One region of the Nocardioides secundeburneus genome, then DNA from elsewhere that is predicted to be linked to it. Evidence: predicted binding sites of a transcription regulator. Region 1 holds the regulator's gene; each other region holds the start of a gene.

Region 1 (4,181 bases):
GACGACGAGCACGTAGACGCGCCGGCGCTCGCGGGCGGCCGCGGCCGGACCGGCGGCCGCGGCGAGTGCCGCCGTCGAGATCGCGACGCCGCCACCGGCCTTGAGCAGCGTGCGGCGCCCAGTGGTCAGCTCGGCCCGTCCGACGTCGAACGGCGTACGCTCGCCGGCGGCGTGCCGCTGTCCGCACCCGCACATCAGGACGCACCGCCGTCGACCGGACGGGCGTCGCCCGAGCTCCGGCCGGGCCTGTGCCGGTGCAGGGGCACGAAGGTCTCCTCGACCCGGTTCGACGCCGCGACCGTCAGGAACGAGCGGCTGTAGGTGATGGAGGTCTGCCGGTCGGCCCGGTCGCCGATGACGAACCAGTCCATCTGGGCGCGCTTGGCGTCGAGGTCGAGCACCGAGAAGCCGTGGTCGTCGAAGTTGAGGTACTTGATGTGGCGGTTGTTGGCCAGGATCGTCGCCTCGACGGCGGTGCTGGTCGTGTGGGCGGGCGTGCCGGTGATGTCCTTGAGGTTGTTCGAGGTCACCGACGTGCACACGAACTCGACGGCGCCCGCGCCGCTGAGCGGGTAGGTGCCGACGTCGTAGGGCACCTCGGCCGCCCAGCCGGAGTGGATGTCGCCGGTGACGAACAAAGCGTTCTGCACGTGGTGGTCCCTGATGTGAGCGAGGATCCGCTGCCGGTCGGCGGTGTAGCCGTCCCACTGGTCGACGTTGTAGGGCAGGCCGTCGTCGGGCAGCAGGCCGGTGACGTCGTTGATCGGGCCGATCAGGTCGGCGGGCAGCTGCGCGAACGTGACCGGCGAGATCATCACCGGGTTGCCGATCACCTTCCAGAACGCCTGCGGGCGGGTCAACGACTCCTTCAGCCAGCGCAGCTGGGCCGCACTGGTGATGGTGCGGCGGGGGTCGCTGACCCCGGCGTCGGCGGACGGGACGGGGGAGGGGAGCGCGGTCTCGACCGGTGCCGAGCGGTAGCTGCGCAGGTCGAGCATGCTGATCTCGGCCAGCCGTCCGAAGGTCAGGCGCCGGTAGAGGCGCGTGCCGTCTCCGAGACGGGCGCTGCCGCTCATGCGCACCGGCATCCACTCGTCGTAGGCGCGGTGGGCGCGGGCGCGACGGCGGTGGTAGTCGCCCTCGTCGGCCTGGTGGTTCTCAGCTCCGCCCTGCCACTGGTCGTTGGTGACCTCGTGGTCGTCCCACGTGACGATCCACGGGTACTTGGCGTGCAGGGCCTGCAGGTCGGGGTCGGTCTTGTACTGCGCGTGCCGTCGCCGGTAGTCGGAGAGGGAGACCATCTCGTGCCGCGGGTCGTGCGTGCGGATGTCGCGGTCGGTGCTGCCGTAGCCGTACTCGCCGGGGCCGTACTCGTAGAGGTAGTCGCCGAGGTGCAGGACGGCGTGCAGGTCGTCGCGCCGGGCGAGCCCGCGGTAGGCGGCGAACCAGCCGGCCTGCCAGTTGGTGCACGAGACCACCCCGAACCGCAGGTTGCGCGGGCGGGCGCCGGCGGCCGGTGCGGTGCGGAACCGGCCCGTCCGGCTGTGGGTGCCCCGGAAGCCGAAGCGGTAGTAGTACCACCGGGCCGGCTTCAGGCCGGCGACGTCGACCTTCACCGTGTGGTCGCGGGCGGCGCTGGTGACGACGGCGCCGCGGCGCTGGATGCGGCGGAAGTCCCGGCGCGTCGAGACCTCCCAGGTCACCGTCACCTGCGGGCCCCGGCCCGACCCCGGCCGGGCCGCCGCGGTCGGGGTCACGCGCGTCCAGATCACCACCTGGCGCGGCATCGGGTCGCCCGAGGCGACGCCGTGCGCGAAGTAGCGGCGTCCGGCCCGTCGGCGCGGGGACTCGGAGTCGTCGGCGGCGGCGCCGAGCGTGCCGGCCCCGCCGGCGAAAGTGGTCAGGGCGGCGCCGGCGGAGCCGGTCGCGATCACGGTGCGACGGCGCACCGGGAGCTCGGAGGTCACGCCGGGTCCAACGACGATCCCCGGCCGGGGGTACGGCCCCGACGCTCTGGTCGCCGGACGTTCACCTCCTCGTCGCGGACGGCGCCGACACGCCGTTCGAACACATGTTTGATCTCGGCCCTCTTTGGTGGGACAGTGCGGTCATGCCTCGCAGCCGCACGTCCGACGACTCCGCGAACCGCTCGGCGACCAAGGTGCACGAGCTTCCCGACGCTCCCGCCGACGCCACCGGGCTCACCCCGCGCCAGCAGCGCGTGCTGTCCACCATCAAGGACAGCATCGAGCAGCGCGGCTACCCGCCGAGCATGCGCGAGATCGGCGAGGCCGTCGGCCTCACCAGCACCTCGAGCGTCGCCCACCAGCTGCGGGTGCTCGAGCAGAAGGGCTTCCTCAAGCGCGACCCCAACCGGCCGCGGGCGCTCGAGGTCTTCCTGCCCGAGGTCATGGCCGCCCGGCGCTCGATCGGCTCGGCCGACGAGACCAGCTACGACGAGACCGGCATCGGCGACGTCGCCGTCCCCCCGGTCAACGTCCCGCTCCTGGGCCGGATCGCCGCCGGCGGACCCATCCTGGCCGAGGAGAACCTCGAGTCGGTGTTCCCGCTGCCGCAGCAGCTGGTCGGCGACGGCGCCCTGTTCCTCCTCGAGGTCTCCGGCGAGTCGATGATCGATGCCGCCATCTGCGACGGCGACTACGTCGTCGTCCGGCAGGAGCAGACGGCCGACAATGGCACCATCGTGGCCGCGATGATCGACGGCGAGGCCACGGTCAAGACCCTGCAGCGCAAGGACGGCAAGGTCTGGCTCCTGCCGCACAACCCGGCCTTCGAGCCCATCGACGGCACCCACGCCACCATCGTCGGCGTCGTCACGGCGGTGCTGCGCAAGCTCTAGGGCTCGATCAGCGCGGCGTCGAGCCCGGCGCGGTCCGGCGGCGACCCTGCTTCTCGAACAGGGCCATCGCCGGTGCGGCGAGCGAGGGCGCCAGGCTCGAGCCACGCATCAACCCGCCCCGCCAGGCCGGCACGGTGCGCAGCACGCGACGCGAGCCGAGCAGGCCGACGACGGCGTCCGCGATGTCCTCGGTGCCCAGCAGGCGTCCGCCCGACTGCACGAGGTGCCGTCCGCGGCCGTCGGCCATCGCCTCGACCATCGCGGTCGCGACGCCGTCGGGCAGCACCGCGTGCACGCCCACCCCCGACGGCGCCTCCAGCGCCGTCGACGAGGTGATCGAGACGACCGCGGCCTTGGTCGCGGCGTAGACTGACAGCCCGGGCACCGGGCCGAGGCCCGACAGCGACGCCACGTTGACCACCTGGCCGCCGCGCCCGGTCGCCTCGAACGCATCGAGCGCGGTCCGCATGCCCCACAGCACGCCGAGCACGTTGATCTCCACCAGCCCGCGCACCTGGTCGTCGGAGAGGTCGACCAGGTCGCCGTCGAAGCCGACGCCGGCGTTGTTCACCCACACGCCCAGCGGCGCGAGACCGGACGCCGCCGCGGCGACCTCGCGGTGCGCCGCCGGGTCGCGCACGTCCTGGACGACGCCGGTCGCGCCGATCTCCGAGGCCGTGGCCGCCACCGCGGCCGCGTCGACGTCGGTGACCACCACCCGGTGTCCGGTGGCCACGAGGCGCTCGGCGACGGCACGTCCGATGCCGCGCGCGGCGCCGGTGACGACGGCGCTGGTGGGCACGGACACGGTGGCGCTGCGGGACCCCATGCGGGCATGCTGCCGCACCGGGCCCGGCCGCGGGCGTAACCGTCGTCACAGTGCGGCGTTAGCCAGGCATGCGCCGTCCCGTTGCCGCGATCGCGACCAGCCTCCTGCTGCCGCTGCTGGTCGCCGTGCCCACCTCGCCCGCACCGGCGGCCCCCGCCGCCATCTCCGGCACCCCCGCCGCCGACCGGGCCGAGCCGGGCACCGCCGCGAAGCCGAAGCCACGCCGGCCGCGCTACGAGGCCCGCATCCGGTGGACGAAGCACGGCATCCCGCACATCACCGCGACGAACGTCGCCTCACTCGGCTTCGGCAGCGGCTACGCCGCGACCGAGGCCTCGGCCTGCACGTTGTTCGACACGATCGTCACCGGTCGCGGGCTCCGATCGCGGTGGTTCGGCCCGGGTGGCCGCTACGACGACCACGTGTCGATGAACGGCACCAACCTGCAGGTCGACACGCTCGTCACCGACCTGCGCAACCGGCGCGTCGTCG
Region 2 (4,181 bases), on a different contig from region 1:
GCAGGACGTCGCGGATCCCGGTGAGGGCGGCGGCGGGGTCGGCCACCACCTCGAGCACGCCGTGGCAGAGCACGACGTCGGCACCGTCGGGGCCGACGAGGGCGCGCAGGTCGGACAGGTCGCCCTGGTGACCCTCGACCTCGACCCCGTGCTCGCGCGCCCGGCGGGCCAGGGCGGCGAGGGCGTCGGGGCTGGGGTCGACGACGGTGACGCGGTGGCCGAGGCCGGCGACGCGCACGGCCGAGCCGCCGGTGCCACCGCCGATGTCGACGACGTCGAGCGGCCGGCCGGGCTCGGCCAGCACGGGGTCGAGGACGTCCCACACGACCGCGGTGCGGGGTGCTGCTCGGCGTTCGCTCGCGGACATGGCTCCGACCCTAGTGGGCCCGCGCGGGTGTCTCGGGACTGCGGTGCCGCACCGGCGGGGGTGGGCCTGGGCTGGTCGGACAAGCGAGCCTCCGGCATGGCTCGACCCCTGACGAAGATCGAACGTGTGTTCGACGACCCTCAGGCTACACGCTCGACCGGTCGCGCGATCACCAGATGGAGTCGGCCCACTCGGGGTGGTCGATGAACGGGTTGCGGTTGCCCTGGAACTGCTGCTGGATGACGTCGTTGCGGCGCAGCTCGGCGGCACTCGGCGGGTCTTCGGCGTTCCACTCGAGCAGGGTGGCGAGCTTGCCGTGCAGCGGCGCGGAGCCGTTGCTGACCCGGTCGTTGACCTCGAGGTCGGGCCAGCCGTCGCCGCCCTCGTAGCGCACCGACATGTAGAAGATCATCCGGGCGACGTCGCCCTTGTCGGCGTCGCGGGGCTCCCAGGAGTCGCCGTCGCGGTAGTTGCCCGGCGCCTCGGCGTTCTCGGTGCCGCCCTCGTCGAAGTCGAGGTTGCCGCGGGCGGAGTTGACGGTGACGTCGGTGGGTCGCAGGTGGTGGATGTCCGTGCCGGGGCCCGTGGCGGTGCCGAAGTCCCCGTGCGACTTGGCCCAGACGTGCTCACGGTTCCACTGGTCGACACCCCCGCCGTTGTCGGACGCCGGCACCGAGGTGCCCTGGTAGAGCAGGATCACGTTGTCGGCGTCGGCGGGGTCGCGGTCGGTCACCTTCAGCGCGTCCCAGACCGCGTCGTAGGAGATCTTCGTGACGCCGGTGGAGATGATGGTGTGCAGCGCGCTCTCGAGCTGCGCTCCGGACGTGCCGATCGCGTCCTTCCAGTAGGTGTCGTCGTAGGCCGTCGTGCCGCCGGACGCACCGCCCGGTGGCGTGGTCGGCGGGGTCGTCGGCGGGGTCGTCGGCGGGGTGCTGCCGGCCGCGGCGAAGCTCGTGGCGGCCGTCAGGCCGGGGCGGGAGAAGTAGGCCGCCAACGTGCCGGTGACGTCGACCCGGGTGCCGAGCAGGCCGGGGTTGGAACGCAGGCCCCAGGTCGAGCGGAAGGCGCTGGGGACCTGCACGTAGAGCATCTGCGAGGTGTCGGTGACGCCGGCCGCGTCGGCGATCGCGATGGCGTAGTCGTTCGGGTAGCCGCTGCGCACGACGGTGGTGGACGACGTCGGCTGGCCGACCACGTAGCCGCGCACCGTGCCGGTGGACCCGTCCTGGGTGGCCCGCGCGCTGGCGACCGACACCGTCGCCGCCTGGGCCGACGGCGTGACGGCCAGGGCGAGCAGTGCCGCGAGGAGCACGAGGGCGAGGAGGGCGCCCGCGTGGGCGCGCCGCAGGGCGAGGGTCCCGAGAGTCATGGCCTGACCCTGGCGGATGCGGGCGGCGACCGATAGCAGGGAAACCCTCGCGTCGGGTCAGGAGACGCGACGCACCCCCGGGTCGGCGACCGGGGCGTGGGCGACGACGCCGAGCGCCGACTCGACGACGGCCAGGAACCGGTCGGAGTCTCGGAGCAGGTCGTCGGCGTCGCGCTCGGTGACCGCACGGGTGGAACCGGCCTCGGCGGCGGCCCGCTTGGCCGCGCCGGCGGCGAAGAACGAGGCCCACTCGCCGAGCTCGGGCGCCACCTCGGACAGCAGCACCCACGCGTTCTTCTGCGGACGCCGCCGGGTGGGCTCGGGCCGGGCTCGCGCGGCGAGCAGGGCGGCGGCGGCCCGCAACGCGGCGACGTGGGCGCAGGCGTAGCGCGTGGGCGCGTCGGTGGCGGCCAGCGCCTCGGCGAGGGAGTCGGCCGAGCGGGCCAGGTAGGAGTGGGTGGTGGCGGGCAGCATGGTCATCCGGGTCGTCTCCTCGGGCAGCAGGGTGGGTCGCGGGGTGCGTCGCGCAGCGGGTCGGGTCAGTCGCGGCCGCCGACGAGCTGCCAGGACCCGTCGGCGCCGTCGAAGGAGAGGTCGAACACGCCGTCGGACTCCAGGCCCCCGCGACCGGCCTGCACCCGCCACCGCTCCCGCGCGCCGGCCTCGACCACGTGGGCGAGGACGGCGCGCACCTTCCACAACCGGCCACGCCACAGGAACTGCTCGGGGTCGTCGACCCCGGTGCGGCCGGGGTGGTCGCGAGGGCCGCGGCGGACCTCGACCGGATCGTCGTAGTGACGCATGGACGGACTCCTCACCCGGGGCAGGTCGACCGGGGGGCCGGGGGTCGAGGTCGGCCCCACCGGAAGGATCGAACACGTGTTCGAACAAGAGAACTCTAACCGGACCCTCCGACACAAGGGAAGGACGAAGCCCGCCCGCAACCCGGGCGCGGGCGTCGCAGGTCGGGCCGTCAGCCGGCCACGCGCTCCCGAGGGGCGAGGAACGCCCCCGACTCGGGACGGTAGAGCTGGTGCAGCAGCGCGGCGTCGAGCGCCAGCCACACGCAGACGAAGGGCACGAACGTGACCGGGGGGCCGGCCACCAGCAGGGCCACCATCGCCAGGGCGAGCAGCACGAACGTGACGGCGAGGCAGTGGCGCGCCCAGTTGTGTGCGTTGCGCACGAACGCCAGCAGCACCAGCACCAACGCCGCGAGGGTGACGTAGAGGACGACGACCACCGGCGAGTACGACGGCGGCACGCGGGTGTCGTCGGGGTTGTTGGCCGGCGTGCCGGCGGCGTCGAGGATCTGGTCGTCGAGCACGACGGCGAGCACGGTCATCACGCCGGCGAGCAGCACGAGGGCCCAGACCAGGCGCACCACGCGCTTCATCGTCGCCGGTACCTCCACGGCACCCACCTCCGGTCTCCCTTTAAGGTCGGCGCATGTCACAGACCTCCGACGAGCACCCGTCGGTGACCCGCTTCCGTGCCGACCACGCCCGGCTGGGCGGGACCGGCGAGATCGTCATTCTGCCCGACGCCGTGCACACCGCCGTCCTCGCCGCCCAGGCGCTGGGCTGCGAGCCCGGCGCGATCGCCAACAGCCTGCTCTTCGACGCCGACGACGCACCGGTGCTGGTGCTCACCTCGGGCGCCCACCGCGTCGACACCGACAAGGTCGCGGCCCGCATCGGGGTCGCGCGGCTACGACGGGCGAAGCCCGAGTTCGTGCGCGAGCACACCGGTCAGGTGATCGGCGGCGTCTCCCCCATCGGCCACCCCGCGCCGGTGCCGACCTACCTCGACCCGTGGCTCGAGCAGCACCCGGTCGTCTGGGCGGCCGCCGGGCACCCGGCGGCCGTGTTCTCCACGACCTTCGACGAGCTGGCCCGCCTCACCGGCGCCACCGTCGTCGACGTCGAGTAGACGAGGACGGGACCGGATCGTGGAGGCGCTCGCGCTGTCGTTCTCGAGCGGGTGGGCCAGCGGCGTCAACGCCTACCTCGTCGTGCTGGTGCTCGGCCTCGGCGAGCGCCTCGGAGGTGCCGACGTGCCCGAGGTGCTCGGGCGCTGGGAGGTCCTGGCCGCGGCGGCCTTCATGTACTCGTTCGAGTTCGTGGCCGACAAGATCCCCTACGTCGACTCGGCCTGGGACGCGATCTCGACGGTCATCCGCCCCACGGCCGGCGCCGTCGTCGGGCTGCTCGTCGCCGGCGACGCCGACTCGCTCACCCAGGCCCTCAACGCCTCCGTCGGCGGGACGACGGCCCTCGCCTCGCACGTCGTGAAGGCCGGCGGTCGACTGGCCATCAACTCCTCGCCCGAGCCGGCCAGCAACATCGTCGCCAGCGTCGCCGAGGACGTCGCCGTGCTCGCCGTCGTCGCGTTCGCGATCAACCACCCGGTGGTCGCGGCCTCGATCGCGGCCGTGCTCCTGCT
Region 3 (4,181 bases), on a different contig from region 1:
CACGTCACCGTCGTCTCCGAGGACGACGAGTCGTTCGTCGCCGACCTCAACCTCCTCCCACCCGTCGGCGAGCGCGTCGGGCTCCTGATGCTCGCCGGAGGACCGACCACCCGCGTCGTCCAGCCGGGCTCGGTGCTGCCCGACGCCGTCGCCCTCGTCGAGGAGCTGATCGCGCACCACGACCGCCCGCTCGACTGACGGCGAGTGCGGATCGGCGTGCGCGCCTGCGGCGCGTGGGGTGGCGCCGCTGCCGTGAGGTCCTCTTCCGTGCCGCGCGCGGGGAGTGTCGTGGGCCGGCCCGGTCGGGGCTCGGGTTTGCCAGCGGGCGGTGCGTCGCCCGGGCCTGGGCTTGTTCATCGGCTCCGGCGACGAGGGCGCCACGGCTCTTGAGTGCTGGCGATCGATGCCCCGGGCGTGCCGGTAGCCCGCGGTCGGGGTGGACGGCGGGCTGGTGGGGCGGCCAGGGATGTCGGCGGGCTCGGGTGCCGGGTGGTGGACGTCGGTCGACGGTCTTCTCGACGCCGGTGGGGCTGGTCCAGGCGTAGAGGCCGGGTTCGACCATCCGGTACGACCACCGGCCGTGGGTCTTGGCGCGGTGGTGGCGTCGGCAGAGCAGGGCGAGGTTCCAGGTCGCGGTGATGCCGCCGGACTCCCACGGGACGATGTGGTCGAGGTCGGTACGCCGCCTGCTGCAGTCGGGGAAGACGCAGCACCGGTCGCGGAGCGTGACCCTCTCGCGGATCGCATCGGAGGGTCGGTAGGCGGGTGTCTCGAGGGGTTCGGCGAGGTCGATGACGGGCTTCACGGTGACCTTCGTGCCGGCGGTCTCGCACCAGGAGCGGACCTGCTCGACGAGGAGCGGGGTCTGGGTGTAGTCGAGCAGACCGGGCAGGTCGGGCTGGGTGGCGTCGAGGTGGGCGTAGATCGTGACCCCACGCCCGGTGCCGCTGGTCTCGAGGTCCAACGACAACTGGGTACGGGCCATCACGCCCAGCGCCTGCGACCGACGGACGTCGAGCGTCTCGGTCGACCCGAGGTCGGCGAGGCTCTGCGCGCCGTCGCGCAGGGCGTGTTCGAGGTCGATCGCGTCCGCGGTGTCGAGGGTGGCGATGACGTCGACGGTGCCGTCGGTGGTCGCACCGGCCAGGTACACGGTGACGCGTCGGTCCTCGAGCGCCGCGAGGCGTCGGGCCTCAGCCTCGGCGGGGTCGTGCTCGGCGCGGGCGGCGTCGACGGTCCGGTCGAGCTGGGCGAACGAGCACCGATCCGCCACCGGTGCGATGAACCGGTCGACGTGCCAGGCCGCCGCTTCGGACAGGCTCATGGTCGCGTCGGCGATCTTGAACGCCCGCCACAGCGCGACCTCGTGCTTGACCACCCGCAGGTACAGGCGCGGGAGCCGGTGACGCAGCTCGAGCGCCCGACCGAGGTAGGTCAGCCCGGCGTCGGTCGACATCCCGAGTGACAGGGCGAGGTCGAGCGCGGCGTACTGCGGCACCGCGGGCGCACCCGGGCCGGCCAGGTGCAACGGACGCTCGACCGACTGCAGCAACACGACGACCTCGTCCGAGGTGGCCTCGTTCCGTTCGGCCCACGCCAGCACGGACTTCAGCGTCTCGACCTGTGCGTCAGCCTCAGCGAGGCGACGCCCACGCACGGCAAGCAACAGCGGATCGCTGCTGGTGCGGGTCGAGGTGGCCATAGGCCATGATACCACAAATTCGAACGCATGCTCGATACAATCTCGATCGCCATCCAACCCATCCCCCAGGAACTGGCCGCGCATTTGGCGGGCGGTGCGCCGGAGCTTGCGGAGGCGCCACCGCACGCGCCGGACCAGCACGCCGCGAGAGGCTCGGGGTCAAGGACCAATCCCCGCATCCCCGAGACAGCGAGACGAACGAATTGGTCCTTGAGGCCGAGACGCGGCGTGCTACCGCGCGCGGCCAACCCGACCACGCACAGCAGGCACGTGACAAGAGCGAACGACCTCACCAACCAGAACGCGCCGACCAACCCCTAGACTCGCCAACGATTCTCGTGGCGCAGGAACCCGGTGCGAGTCCGGGGCGGTTCCGCCACTGTGTGCCGGTCGTCAGCCAGACCGGTCAGCCAGACACTGGCCACGGGACTCTCCGCCGACACCTTCGTCACCCAGGGGCGCGAACCCCGAGGAGAACCACCTGATGCGTATCGCTCTGCTGTCGACGTCCGACACCGACCTGCTCTCTGCCCGCGCGGCCAACGCGCTGGGCGCCGACTACGTGTGGGCCAACCCGGCGCGACCCGGGCACCAGTCCATGGCCGACACGCTGGCTGGCTGCGACCTGGTCGTGGGTCGCATCCTCGGCTCGCCCGACGACCTGTGCTCGGGGTTCCGGCGCATCCGCGACACCGGCATGCCGGTCGTGGTGCTCGGCGGCGAGCAGCAGCCGAGCGCGGAGCTGATGGAGATGTCGTCGGTGCCGATGGGCGTGGCCGTCGAGGCGCACGGCTACCTGGCCGAGGGCGGGCCCGAGAACCTGCGCCAGCTGCACGCGTTCCTCTCCGACACCGTGCTGCTGACCGGCGAGGGGTTCGAGGCACCGGCCGCCGTGCCGCAGTGGGGCATGACCGAGAAGGCCGACGACGGCTTGCCGCGGGTCGGCGTCCTGTACTACCGCGCGCACGAGATGTCCGGCAACGCCGCGTTCGCGCACGCGCTGGCCGACGCCGTCGACGCGACGGGCGAGGCGGTCGGCGTGCCGGTGTTCGCGGGGTCGTTGCGCTCGGCGCCCGACGAGCTGTACGCGGCGCTCGGCTCGCTCGACGCGCTCGTCGTCACGGTGCTCGCCGCCGGCGGCAGCACCCCAGCCGGCGCCAGCGCGGGTGGCGACGACGAGGCGTGGGACGTCGAGCGCATGGCCGCCCTCGACATCCCCGTGCTGCAGGGGCTCTGCCTCACCTCGAGCCGCGCGGAGTGGGAGGAGAGCGACGACGGCGTCACGCCGATGGACTCCGCCACCCAGATCGCCATCCCCGAGTTCGACGGGCGCATCATCACGGCGCCGTTCTCGTTCAAGGAGATCGACGAGGACGGCCTGCCGCGCTACGTCGCCGACGCCGAGCGGTGCGACCGCGTGGCCCGCATCGCCGTCAACCACGCCCGTCTGCGGCACACGCCGGTCGCCGAGCGCAAGGTCGCGCTGATGCTGTCGGCCTACCCGACCAAGCACAGCCGCGTCGGCAACGCCGTCGGCCTCGACACGCCCGTCTCGACCATCCGACTGCTGCGCCGCATGCGCGACGCCGGCTACGACCTCGGCCCCGAGGGCGCCATCCCCGGCCTCGAGATGGACGACGACACCCAGGCCGGCGACGCTCTCATCCACGCGCTCATCGACGCCGGTGGCCAGGACGAGGAGTGGCTGACCAGCGCCCAGCTCACCGACGCCCACGTGCGCATCACCAAAGCCGACTACGAGGCCTGGACGGCGGACCTGCCGGCCGACCTGAAGAGCGACGTCGAGGAGGCGTGGGGACCGGCCCCGGGCAACCTGTTCGTCAACGACGCCGGCGAGATCGTGCTCGCCACCATCCAGGCCGGCAACATCGTGCTGCTCATCCAGCCGCCGCGCGGCTTCGGTGAGAACCCCATCGCGATCTACCACGACCCCGACCTCGCGGTCACCCACCACTACCTGGCCGCCTACCGCTGGGTGCGCCACGGTTTCGGCGCACACGCTGTCGTGCACCTCGGCAAGCACGGCTCGATGGAGTGGCTGCCGGGCAAGAACGCCGCGTTGTCGGCGTCGTGCGCCACCGACCAGACTATCGCCGACCTGCCGCTGGTCTACCCGTTCCTGGTCAACGATCCCGGTGAGGGCGCGCAGGCCAAGCGCCGCGCGCACGCCGTCATCGTCGACCACCTCATCCCCCCGATGGCGCGGGCCGAGTCGTACGGCGACATCGCCCGCCTCGAGCAGCTGCTCGACGAGTACGCCAACATCGCCGCGATGGACCCCGCCAAGCTGCCGGCCATCCGCGGCGAGATCTGGACGCTGATGCGCTCGGCCGAGATGCACCGCGACCTCGGCCTCGACGAGCAGCCCGACGACGACGACTTCGACGACTTCATCATGCACGTCGACGGCTGGCTGTGCGAGATCAAGGACGCCCAGATCCGCGACGGTCTCCACGTG

The links. The regulator LexA, encoded in region 1, represses DNA repair genes until DNA is damaged. The targets are predictions, from matches to a motif close to TCGAACANNTGTTCGA.
Region 2: the regulator LexA is predicted to act here: its motif matches at 2,608-2,623, upstream of ABFT23_RS14410 (DUF6504 family protein).
Region 3: the regulator LexA is predicted to act here: its motif matches at 1,722-1,737, upstream of ABFT23_RS17630 (HNH endonuclease signature motif containing protein).

The regions. Positions count from the first base shown of each region.
Region 1 is NZ_JBDUUE010000009.1:34,251-38,431, forward strand. It holds gene ABFT23_RS21675 (alkaline phosphatase family protein) at 1-195, opposite strand, end outside; gene ABFT23_RS21680 (alkaline phosphatase D family protein) at 195-1,967, opposite strand; gene lexA (transcriptional repressor LexA) at 2,111-2,860, shown strand; gene ABFT23_RS21690 (SDR family oxidoreductase) at 2,868-3,689, opposite strand; gene ABFT23_RS21695 (penicillin acylase family protein) at 3,758-4,181, shown strand, end outside.
Region 2 is NZ_JBDUUE010000005.1:140,368-144,548, forward strand. It holds gene ABFT23_RS14395 (methyltransferase) at 1-367, opposite strand, end outside; gene ABFT23_RS14400 (endonuclease) at 537-1,736, opposite strand; gene ABFT23_RS14405 (SAV_6107 family HEPN domain-containing protein) at 1,794-2,216, opposite strand; gene ABFT23_RS14410 (DUF6504 family protein) at 2,276-2,539, opposite strand; gene ABFT23_RS14415 (hypothetical protein) at 2,710-3,150, opposite strand; gene ABFT23_RS14420 (YbaK/EbsC family protein) at 3,186-3,668, shown strand; gene ABFT23_RS14425 (DUF4126 domain-containing protein) at 3,688-4,181, shown strand, end outside.
Region 3 is NZ_JBDUUE010000006.1:273,401-277,581, reverse strand. It holds gene ABFT23_RS17630 (HNH endonuclease signature motif containing protein) at 47-1,702, opposite strand; cobalamin riboswitch at 2,025-2,142, shown strand; gene cobN (cobaltochelatase subunit CobN) at 2,187-4,181, shown strand, end outside.